DNA from 2 places in the Thalassospira sp. MCCC 1A02898 genome. Region 1 is predicted to be linked to the other one. Evidence: riboswitches for the same ligand, from Rfam matches in the RefSeq annotation. Region 1 holds a riboswitch; the other holds the start of a gene.
The links. A riboswitch is a leader RNA that binds a small molecule or an ion and turns the genes downstream of it on or off. The one in region 1 is predicted to bind glycine.

Region 1 (6,033 bases):
GAATGCGGATCAAGCGATGTCAGCATACCGTTGATGGCCGCTTCGATCAGTTTTTTGTCATCGACTTCTTCAACATATTTGCTTTTGACCTGTTCAAACACATCGCCAAACAGGTTGAGCAGCCGATAGGTCTCAGCCGAGGAGGTTGAAGATTGCGCCAAAACTGGCGACGCAAGGCCGATAGTCATGCCGGTCGCGAGTGCGAGTACTGCCAATCGTGAGGTTTTCATCCACTTACCTTGCCGTTTTTCGAGGCCAGCCATGGAAGCGGATTGATTGCTTCCCCGTTCTGGCGCATCTCCAGATATAGTTTTGGCGAAGTTTCACCCATAATACCAACAGGTTCGCCCGCCAATAGATATTGTCCTACCACACTGTCCAGCCGATCAAAACCGGCGATAAGGCTATGGTATCCTTCGCCGTGTTCGATAATCAAGAGGCGGCCATACCCGCGGAAGGGGCCAGCAAAGACAACTTTGCCGTCAAAAGGTGAGACAACCTGCGCATTTGCGCGTGTGCTGATCTCAATTCCCTTGGATCTGTTTACGGTCAAACCATCCGGGCCGCGTGATTTTTCACCAAAAAGTGTAACCACTTTACCACTGGCGGGCATGCGGAGGTTGCCTTGTGCCAGTGTGATCGAGCTGCCAACAGCGAATTCTTCGTCGCTTGTATCGGTGCCACCGGTCTTGCCCGCATCAGATTTGCTTTCGGGCGGCGGTGGCGGAGTGTTTTTGGCAATTGTTGTTGCACCAAGCGTGTCTGCATCCGGTTCGGTACGTTTCGCAACACGAACTTCCGGACGCGCGCGCGGGCGCGGCAGCCCTTCGGCACGATTTTCCAGATTACGCAAAAGCTCGCCCAGCGATTTGGCTTCATCGGCAAGCACACTTACGGCCTTGGCGGCTTCTTCGGCTTCGGCCTCTGTCTGGGCGCGCAGGCGGCGCTTTTCATCCAGAAGGGCGGCAAGGGATGCGCGTTCTTGTTGCAATTCCTGGGTGGCAGCGGCCAACTCGCTGCGACGATTGCGAATATCTTCGCGCAGCGTGGCAATCTCGCCCAGTTCCTTGCGCAGATCGCGGGCATGCTGTTCGACACCGGGCAAGGCGGCCTTAAGCAACACTGCCGAACGCAACGTATCCTGCGGCGATGTCGGCAGGGCAATGACTGCTTCGGGCGGGGTGGTCGACAGGCGCTGCAGGGCCATCAGGATGCGAGCATACTGCCCGGCCTTGTCTTCAAGGCTGGTGGCCGCAACCTTTTCACGTGCTTCAAGCGTTTCGAGCTGATCTTCCAGTTCGGTCAGCGTGGTTTCAAGACGCTGGGTGCGTCTGGCGACAGATATCGCCTCGGACTGAAGGGCTTGTTCCTCGGTCCAGAGTTCCCGTGATTTACGCGACAGGAACTCTTCCTGTTTTTGTTGTTCGGAAAGCTGGTTTTCAAGTTGATCAAGTTGCTGATCAACCTTTTGCAGCGATTGGGCAAAAGAAGGCGCAGGCCCGCCTGCAGCAAAAACCGCAAAAGCGATCAGCGCAGGCAGGGCGATCTCATAAGCTAACTTAGCTCGCAAGAAGCGCGTCATTCTGTTTCAGGCCCTTAAGCAAGGGTTTACCAGTCATTTCTGCCGGTTGCGGCACGCCAAGCAATTGCAGCAAGGTCGGTGCGACATCGGCCAAACGACCATCTTCCAATGTTACCCCTTCCGGACCGTTAACAAGGATGGTCGGAACGAGATTAAGTGTATGTGCCGTGTGCGGTTCACCTGTTTCCGGATCGACCATCACTTCGCAGTTGCCGTGATCGGCGGTAACAAAGGCAACGCCGCCGACCGACTTGATTGCGTCAATCACCTTGCCAAGGCAGGTATCAACCGCTTCTGCGGCCTTCATTGCGGCTTCAAGAATGCCGCTATGGCCGACCATGTCCGGGTTGGCAAAGTTCAGGATGATGGTGTCGTATTTTTCCGACTTGATGGCAGCGACCAGTTTTTCGGTCACTTCCGGTGCCGACATTTCAGGCTGAAGATCATAAGTCGCGACTTTGGGAGACGCGACCAGAATGCGGTCCTCGCCCTCGAATACCTGTTCTTCGCCGCCGTTAAAGAAGAACGAAACGTGCGGGTATTTTTCGGTCTCGGCGATGCGAAGCTGCTTCATGCCGGCTTTGGAAACCACTTCGCCAAAGATGTTTGGCAGGGTCTGCGGCGGATAGATCGCATCCATGTATTTGGCATGTTCGGACGAATATTCGACCATCCCGGCCTGAACGGCGAACTTGACCGGCGTGCCGCGATCAAAGCCGTCAAATTCCGGTGCGCAAAGGGCGGCAAGGATTTCACGTGCGCGGTCCGCCCGGAAATTGGTCATCAGAAGGCCGTCGCCATCCTTCATGCCGTCATAATCGCCAATCACGGTCGGCAGAACAAATTCATCGGTGGTGCCGGCTTCATAGGCGTTGGCAATCGCGGCCTCCGCACTGTCAGCACTGCGGCCATCGGCGTAATTTTTGCCCTGAACCATGGTGAAATAGGCCTGGCTTACACGTTCCCAACGGTTGTCGCGGTCCATGGCGTAATAACGGCCGGTGACGGTGGCGATTTCAACATTGGCATCACCAATCAGGGCGCGGAATTTCTCAAGGAACTTGGCGGCACTTTTCGGTGCGGTATCACGGCCATCAAGATAGGCGTGAATTTTCACCGGCACGCCTGCACCCGCAATGATCTTGGCCAGGGCCGCCATGTGGGCCTGATGGGAATGCACCCCGCCTTCGGACAGAAGACCCGCGATATGGCAAACGCCCTTGGAATCGGAAAGTTTGGCAATGATCTTTTTGACGGTGTCGGTATCGGCGATGCTGCCGGTTTTGACCGCCTCGTCAATTTTGGGCAGTTCCTGCATGACCACACGGCCAGCACCCAGGTTCATGTGACCGACTTCCGAGTTGCCCATCTGACCTTCGGGCAGGCCAACATCCAGACCACAGGCCTTGAGGAACCCGGTCGGATTGTTGGCGTAAAGGTCATCCCAGACAGGCGTGTTGGCAAGGGCGACAGCGTTGTCCTTGCTTTCTTCGCGATAACCCCAGCCGTCCAGAATGCACAGCACCACAGGGCGCGGGCGCTTTACGGAATTCGATACAGTCACGTTCATAAACCCCACAGATAAAGGAAAAGGCTGAATGTCCCGTAAATATGGTGACTTACGGGCTCTTTCGCCATCAATCCCGCCATGCGGACAGGGTGGGTCAGTCTTCGCACACGACAGGTACATCAATTACCCGGGCAATTTAGCACGATTACCGTTGCTTAACAGCATCTGCCGCAGAAAATTTTGCAGATGCAAACCAGTTCTTTTGACAGTGTCTAAAGACGCAGATAGTGTTCAATCTGACGGTGAACCTCTGAGGTGGCAGAAATGTTATCTCGCACCGTGACGGGAGAGTTCGGATATCACGCGATTTGCATGATGTGCGGCGCCGAAGGAGCAATGCCTCATAAACACTCTCAGGCAGATGGACCGTCACGGAAGAGGCTCTGGAGAGAGAAACCAAAAAGCGCCTGGGAGAAAGCTCTGGTCAGGTTTCCACCGAAGGATGAACGCCCCAAGCCGATCTTGATCGGGCAGGGCGGATAATCTCAGGTCAAGGGACAGAGGGGGCAAAAACACCGGTTCGTAAACAGCGCGAAAACAAGCGCGTTATTGAGCCGTGAAGGAGGCCCTTGATGACAAATCCCGCGACCGATCCATCTTCGGGATCGCAAAAGAAATCCCAACATGACGTCAACCTGTCGGTTGTTGACCTTTACACGATTGGTATCGGTCCTTCGAGTTCGCATACGGTTGGCCCGATGCGCGCGGGATATCGTTTCTGCCTTGAACTTGAGGCGCGCAATCTTTTGCAAAAGACCGGCAGTGTCGTGGTTGATCTTTATGGATCGCTTGCCCTGACCGGCAAGGGGCACGCAACCGATACCGCGGTGATCATGGGCCTGAATGGCAAGCGCCCGCGCAATATCGATCCTGATGATATCGTGCCGACTGTGAAGGCGATAGATGAAACCAGCCAGTTGCAGCTTTACGGGCAGTATCCGGTTGCGTTTAATCGCGATACCAATCTGGTGTTTCATTTCACCGAAACCTTGCCGCAGCATCCCAATGGCATGCGGATTACCGCCTTTGACCATGATGGCGTGAAAATCCATACCCAGGAATATTTCTCGGTCGGGGGTGGCTTTATCGTATCCAGTGACGATCACGGTGCGGAATATTCCGGAGATAACATCACCTTGCCATTTCCGTTTTCGTCCGCCGATGAGCTGATGGAAATATGCAAGCGCGAAGGGCGCTCCATCGCGGAAATCATGATGGAGAACGAACAAAGCTGGCGCAGCTCTGATGAAACCATCGCCTTTGTTGATCGCGTTCATGAAGCGATGATGAGCTGCATTGATCGTGGCATCAAAACCGACGGTATCTTGCCCGGTGGCCTGAATGTCAAACGCAGGGCATCGAACCTTTACAAGGAACTGACCGAAAAGCCCGAAGCCGGCCTGCGTGACCCGCTGACGGTGATTGACTGGGTCAATCTTTATGCCCTAGCCGTGAACGAAGAAAACGCCGCAGGCGGGCGGGTAGTGACCGCACCAACCAACGGGGCGGCCGGCGTTATTCCCGCCGTTCTGCGTTATTACGAAAAGTTCGGTGCCAACGCCAATCAGCACAAAATCCGTGAATTCCTTCTGACCGCGGCGGCCATCGGATCGATCTATAAAAAGCGCGCCTCAATCTCGGCGGCCGAAGTTGGTTGTCAGGGCGAGGTCGGTGTTGCCTGTTCAATGGCGGCCGGTGCGCTGTGTGCCGTGCTGGGCGGAACGCCCGAACAGGTCGAAAACGCTGCCGAGATCGGGATGGAACATAACCTTGGCCTGACCTGCGATCCGATTGGCGGTCTGGTGCAGGTGCCCTGCATCGAACGCAACACCATGGGCGCGGTCAAGGCGATCAATGCTGCGCGTCTGGCATTGCGCGGTGACGGCCAGCATACCGTGTCGCTTGATAAGGTGATCGAGACCATGCGCCAGACGGGACTCGACATGCAAAGCAAGTACAAGGAAACCAGTCAGGGTGGTCTTGCGGTCAATGTCAACGTGGTCGAGTGCTGATCCCAACTCTTAAGAATAGGGCGGAAAACCGGGATTTTTGACATCTGCAATGTAAATTAGGCGGTTTTCTGTTCTTGTTTCTTGCGACTTGCGGTTGGTGTTTTGCTATGATTTGCCGACTAAAAATAGGGGCAAAGACCCCAATATCGGTTGGACATAGACATGAGCAAAAAACTGTTCCGCATTTACATCGCGGTCAGTCTGGATGGCTTCATTGCGCGTGCTAATGGTGCGGTGGACTGGTTGGGGGAATATGACCCGGCCGAGTTCGGCTTTGATGACTTTCTGGACTCCGTCGGTACGCTGATCATCGGGCGAAACACCTTTGATCAGGTGATGGAATTTGGCGACTGGCCCTATGAGGCCCGCCGCACAATCGTTTTGACTTCACGCGAACTGCCCAAAGATCGGCCTGCCAATACTGAGGCCTATGGCGGGAGTATCATCGAACTGGTCGATCAATTGCGCGACCGGCGGTCGGCAGATGGTGATATCTGGGTCGTCGGCGGGGGCAGTGTGGTCACACAGTTCCTGTTTGGCGGTTTCGCCGATCAGCTTGATATCTTTACCATCCCGGAAGTGCTGGGGTCCGGCATTTCATTGTTCGGGCGTGACGCCGGGGGGATCAAACCCCGTCTTCTGGCGTCCGAACGGTACAATTCCGGCGTCGTGCGCAGCCAATACGGTTTGGCCTAAGCCCGAAAACAAACAAGCCCGCATCTGGTGAACCGGATGCGGGCTTTGTGTTCCTGTGCCGTTTTTGGCGCAGGATGAAGGCTTAGATCTCTTCAAGTGCCTCAAGCGATTCTGGCAGGATCTGCCCGCCATCGACCACGATCTGCTGGCCGGTGATATAGGCCGCTTCATCG
Region 2 (6,033 bases), on a different contig from region 1:
GGCTGGCCCTGCTCGAAAATCAGCTGTTCTTCAAGAACAAGTCCACGGTTGCCGGTATGGGTTGTAAAGGTCATGCCAGCGCCTCCTTCAATGCGGACGCAAGCGCCGCGATATCCTCGTCCGTGTTGGTTTCGGTGACCGCAACCAACAGGTAGTTATCCAGATCCGAACGGTTCGGATACAAGCGCGACAGCGGCACACCGGCAAGGACGCCCTTGGCAACCAGTGCTTCAACCACTTCGGCGGCCGGCTTGGAAAGCTTCACGGTGAATTCGTTAAAGAAGCTGTCATTGACGACAGATGCGCCATCAACGGCATCAATCGCGTCCGCCGCCTTGCAGGCATTTTCATGGTTCAATGTCGCCAAACGGCGATAACCGTCTTCACCCAGCAGGCTCATATGCACCGTAAAGGCCAGTGAACACAGGCCCGAGTTGGTGCAGATGTTCGAGGTCGCCTTTTCACGGCGGATGTGCTGTTCGCGGGTCGACAGCGTCAGAACAAAGCCACGCTTGCCGTCCTGATCGACCGTTTCACCACAAAGACGGCCCGGCATCTGACGCACGAGCTTTTGCGTGGTGGCAAACAGACCGACATACGGTCCACCATAGTTCAACGCATTACCGATCGACTGGCCTTCGCCACAAACGATGTCTGCGCCAAAGCTGCCCGGTGATTTCACCGCGCCAAACGCCACCGCCTCGGTAAAGACCACCACCAGAAGCGCACCCTTGGCATGGCAAAGATCGGCCAGTTGGGTGTGATCCTGAATGCGGCCAAACACGTCCGGGTACTGCACCACGACACATGCGGTCTGATCATCGATCAGATCGTTGAGTTCTTCGGCAGTTGCCTGATGTTCCGGATGCCCATCGCGCCCGGCGACTTCGGTGTCGCTATACTGGCAATAGGTTTCGGTCACTTCGCGGTAATGCGGATGCAAACCACCCGAAAGCACCGCCTTCTTGCGACGGGTCGCACGGCAGGCCATCAGAACCGCTTCGGCACAGGATGTCGCACCATCCCACATCGACGCGTTGGCAACATCCATCCCGGTGATCGAGGCAACCTGGGTCTGGAATTCAAACAGGTATTGCAGCGTGCCTTGCGCGATTTCCGGCTGATACGGGGTATAGGCGGTCAGGAATTCACCGCGCTGGATCACGTAATCAACCGTCGCCGGGACATGGTGGCGATAGGCACCCGCCCCCAGGAAACTGGGCACGCTTGATGCGCCCATATTCTTGGCGGCCAAGGCCATCATATCGCGTTCGACCTGCATTTCGCCAAGGTGGGATGGCAAATCAACAGGTGCATCAAGCAACGCGCCGTCGGGCACATCACAGTAAAGTTCGTCAACCGATGATGCCCCGATGGTATCAAGCATCGCAGCACGATCAGCGCGTGTCAGTGGGAGATAACGCATGTTTTAAAGGCCTTCGACGAAGTCTTTGTAGGCAGCTTCATCCATCAGCTCATCAAGCTGGGATTCATCGGTCAGTGTCATTCTAAAGAACCAGCCGTCTGATTCCGGGGCTTCATTGACCAGTGCAGGATTGTCATCGAGCTCTTCATTGACCTCGACAATTTCACCATCGAGCGGGGCGTAAACGTCGCTGGCGGCCTTGACCGATTCAACAACCGCCGCGTCACCATCCTTGGTCAGTTTCTTGCCAACTTCCGGCAGCTCGACATACACGATATCGCCCAGCGACTGCTGCGCGTAATCGGTAATGCCAACGGTTGCCACACCGTCTTCAAGCTCGATCCATTCATGTTCCTGCGAAAATTTCTTAGTCATTTTCCATTGTCCCTGTTGATCAATTCAGTGCCAATGCAGCGTAGCGCCGCTCTCTCTATGATAAATTCTGGTTCTTAGCCGCGGTAATAACGATGCGGCGCGAACGGAAGTTCGACCACCTCGGCCGGGCGCGCCTTGCCACGCACCATAAGATCGACCTTGGTACCCGGTTCGGCAAATTCAATCGCGACATACCCCATGGCAATCGGGCAATCGACGGTCGGGCCAAACCCGCCCGATGTAATCTCGCCGATGTCTTCGCCATCTGCGTTCAAAATCTGGGTGTGTTCGCGTGCAGGTGCCTTGCCTTCGGGCTTGATGCCGACACGTTTGCGATCCGCACCGTGTTCAAGCTGATCAAGGATCACATCCGCGCCCTTGAAACCACCCTCGGCCCGGCGACGTTTGTTGATGATCCAGTTCAGATCCCCTTCAACCGGGGTCGTGGTGGTATCAATGTCGTTACCATACAGGCAAAGGCCCGCTTCGAGGCGTAGTGAGTCACGTGCGCCAAGGCCGATCGCCTCGACCTCGTCCTCGGCCAGCAGCTTGCGTGCAAGCGCCTCGGCATCGGCGTTGGGCACAGAAATCTCAAAGCCGTCTTCGCCGGTGTAACCCGAACGGGTCACAAAGCACGGACTGCCAGCGATGTCGATTTCGGCAAAGCTCATGAATTTCAGATCGGCAACCGATGGTGCAAAGCGTGCCAGAACCTTGGCCGCATCCGGACCCTGAAGTGCCAGAAGCGCACGGTCATCGATTTCTTCAAGCGATACACCATCGCCAAGATTGGCGCGCATGTGAACGATATCATCGTCCTTGCAGGCCGCATTGATCACCAGAAACAGGCTGTCCCCCGCATTGGTAATCATCAGATCATCAAGGATCGTGCCGTCGTCCTGGGTAAATGCGGAATAGCGGGTGCGACCGTGTTTAAGGATGGCGATATCACCGGGCACAAGCTTTTCAAGCTCGGCCACGCGGTTCTCGCCGGTCAAACGCACCTGCCCCATGTGGGACACATCAAACAGGCCTGCCTTCGCACGGGTATGAAGATGTTCGCCCTTCACACCAAGCGGATATTGCACAGGCATGGCATAGCCAGCAAACGGCACCATTTTGGCACCGAGTTCCTCATGCAAATCATAAAGGGCAGTTTTTAGAAGTTCGGATTCTTGATCCGCCATCAGGTTCTCCAAGACAATCGTTGCGAAATATAGCCGACCAGTGGCCAACCACATTCCCCCTCTGTCTTTGGAGCCTGAAAGAATCACATCCGGGGTAGGAAGCCGGTCTGCTTACATCTTCGGCGAGGTGTTCCTGATCAAAAATTCAGGTCACCTGCTTTCCAGAGTCCCATCTCCACGCGGTCCTGTTGCCTGAGAGTTTCCGGGGTGGTTGCTCCTTCGGCGTCCGCCCATCCGATAAGGACTGCGGCCTCTCCCACGTGCATCATTTGGGTATGTTTCTGTTATACGGGTTTCCGCGCAAACCGACCAGCCCCTATTTTTCGGGCATGATCGGCCTGCCGCGTCTCAAACAAACAAACCCGAATAAAATCAATCGGTTCCGAACCGGCGATTATACTCAAGTTGGTCCGCACTCAGCTGGAAACCAAGATAGATTTCGTAATCCGGACCGGTCCAGACATCGTCCAGCGGCACCGACAGGGTGACCTGTTCGTCACGGATACGTGCCATGTTGAGATTGTCGGCAAACGCCATATTAACGTCAAACACCGACTTCTGAATGAAGGTGCCGTTCGGGTCACGCAGGGCGACGAAATATTTGAATTGAACGTTACGGTTTTGGGCTGCCGGTCCAAGCTCGGCGGTAATGATCGGGCTGATGATGACATCAAGTTCCTTGTCATCAAGGTCATAGCCGCAATCACCAAGGTATCCGGTAAATTCGGCTTCGACGATCACATCGGTCAGGTCGCGGCCAGCACCACTGAACTGAACAAGCTTTGCCGTATCCTTTGGCAGATAGGCCGCCGGACAAACCGGGACCGGCTGTTCTTCGAACGGGTTGCCACCGCCGCATGCGCTTAGCAATCCACCAAGCGAGACCATACCCAATGCATAAACGCGCCGAAGTCCGTTACCGATTGTCATCCAAGCCTCTATCAAACCAAATGTTTTCGGGCCGCATCGCGACGACCGGCCCGCGCGCAGTCTATTCTGTCGCGGATGTCGGCACAACCCGCTTGAACGGCCTTGGGCGGTGTAAAACGTCAAAAATTCGGCCAACCCGCACCGACCATTTACCCCAGAGTCATTGCACCGCATGATCAGGCAGGTTATGTAACGTGAATGTTTGAAAAATGCGTCGGCAACGCCCGCACGCAATTGGGAAAGCCGGACCTGTATCATGTCTGACAAAGCCAGCCTTCGGATCGTTCTTGCCAATCCGCGCGGTTTCTGCGCGGGGGTTGATCGCGCCATCGAGATCGTCGAAAAGGCGCTCGAAAAATATGGTGCACCGGTCTATGTCCGCCACGAAATCGTGCATAACAAATTCGTGGTCAATCGCCTGCGCGATATGGGTGCCGTTTTCGTTGACGAACTTGATGCCGTTCCCGATGGCGTGCCGGTGATCTTTTCGGCCCATGGTGTCCCGAAATCCGTGCCCGAGGCGGCCGAAACCCGCAAACTTGAATATCTTGATGCGACTTGCCCGCTGGTCTCCAAGGTCCATCGCGGGGCGGAACGCCATCACGCTGACGGCAAGCATATTCTTCTGATTGGTCATGCCGGTCATCCCGAAGTCATCGGCACGATGGGCCAGTTGCCACCCGGCAGCATGACCCTGGTCGAGACCGAAGAAGACGCCGAAACCATCGAAATCAGCGATCCGGAAAATCTGGCTTTCGTAACCCAGACGACCTTGTCACTTGATGACACTGCCAAGATCATTGAAATCCTGCAACGGCGTTTCCCGTCAATCGCGGTACCGAAAAAGGAAGACATCTGCTACGCCACGACCAACCGCCAGCATGCAGTCAAACTGATCGCGGAAAAGGCCGATGCAATTTTGGTCCTTGGCGCGCCAAACTCATCGAACTCCAACCGTCTGGTCGAAGTCGCCAAACGCGAAGGCTGCACACGGTCGGTTCTGGTCGAACGGGCAAAAGATATCGACTGGTCCAAGCTTGACGGTATTTCAAGCCTTGGCATCACTGCCGGTGCGTCGGCACCTGAAATCCTGGTCGAGGAAGTCATTGATGCCTGCCGGGAACGCTTTGACGTGACGGTCGAGACAATCACGCTGACCAACGAGAATGTCACCTTCAAACTGCCGCGTCAGCTTGCCAGCTAGGTCTGCGGACATGCTTATTTTCAGATCAGGACGACGATAGAACTCATGGCCGTCTATACCGACGTTTCAGACGAAGATATTTCCCGCTTTGTTGCCGAATACGATATCGGTGACGTGGTATCGTTCAAGGGGATCGCAGAAGGCGTCGAAAACACCAACTTCCTCCTTCAGACGACCAAGGCTCCGTATATCCTGACCCTGTATGAGAAGCGGGTAAATCCCGATGATCTACCCTTCTATCTTGGCCTGATGGATCACTTGTCGGCCAAGGGACTGAATTGCCCGACGCCGATCCACGGCAAGGACGGTGTTGCCTTGCGGCGCCTTTGTGGTCGCCCGGCCGCCATCACGTCCTTCCTGCAGGGCATGTCGCCCAGACGCATTCAACCCCATCACTGTGCCGGGGTTGGCGCCGCACTGGCCGAATTGCACTCAGCCGGTCAGGATTTCGAAATGCACCTGCCAAACGCGCTGAGCATCAAGGGATGGCGTTCGCTTTTTGACAGCTGCGCGGAACATGCCGACGATGTCGAACCCGGCCTTGGCAAGATGATTGGCGAAGAGCTCGCATTTCTAGAGGAAAACTGGCCGCACGCCCTGCCCAAAGGCGTCATTCACGCGGATCTGTTCCCCGATAACGTCTTCTTCTTTCCAAACAAGGAAGCCGTTTCCGGGCTGATTGACTTCTACTTCGCGTGTAATGATCTGTTTTGCTACGACGTTGCCATTTGCATGAATGCCTGGTGCTTTGAACCCGATAACAGCTTCAATGTGACCAAGGCCAAAAACCTTCTGTCGCATTACAGCAAGGTCCGTCCACTTTCGGACGTCGAAAAGGCCGCCCTGCCCATTCTGGCGCGCGGCGCAAGTCTTCGGTTCCTTCTGACACGGCTGTATGACTGGGTGAATAC

Region 2: linked by a shared signal. The riboswitch ahead of gcvT (glycine cleavage system aminomethyltransferase GcvT) and the one ahead of AUQ41_RS15290 (L-serine ammonia-lyase) in region 1 are both predicted to bind glycine.

What each region holds. Positions count from the first base shown of each region.
Region 1 covers NZ_LPXK01000012.1:186,798-192,830, reverse strand. The annotation lists gene AUQ41_RS15305 (S41 family peptidase) at 1-230, opposite strand, end outside; gene AUQ41_RS15300 (murein hydrolase activator EnvC) at 227-1,582, opposite strand; gene gpmI (2,3-bisphosphoglycerate-independent phosphoglycerate mutase) at 1,560-3,152, opposite strand; glycine riboswitch at 3,426-3,531, shown strand; glycine riboswitch at 3,534-3,655, shown strand; gene AUQ41_RS15290 (L-serine ammonia-lyase) at 3,725-5,164, shown strand; gene AUQ41_RS15285 (dihydrofolate reductase family protein) at 5,327-5,860, shown strand; gene fabG (3-oxoacyl-ACP reductase FabG) at 5,943-6,033, opposite strand, start outside.
Region 2 covers NZ_LPXK01000011.1:110,084-116,116, reverse strand. The annotation lists gene gcvPB (aminomethyl-transferring glycine dehydrogenase subunit GcvPB) at 1-74, opposite strand, end outside; gene gcvPA (aminomethyl-transferring glycine dehydrogenase subunit GcvPA) at 71-1,426, opposite strand; gene gcvH (glycine cleavage system protein GcvH) at 1,430-1,801, opposite strand; gene gcvT (glycine cleavage system aminomethyltransferase GcvT) at 1,876-2,988, opposite strand; glycine riboswitch at 3,159-3,257, opposite strand; gene AUQ41_RS11515 (hypothetical protein) at 3,361-3,918, opposite strand; gene ispH (4-hydroxy-3-methylbut-2-enyl diphosphate reductase) at 4,175-5,122, shown strand; gene AUQ41_RS11505 (homoserine kinase) at 5,168-6,033, shown strand, end outside.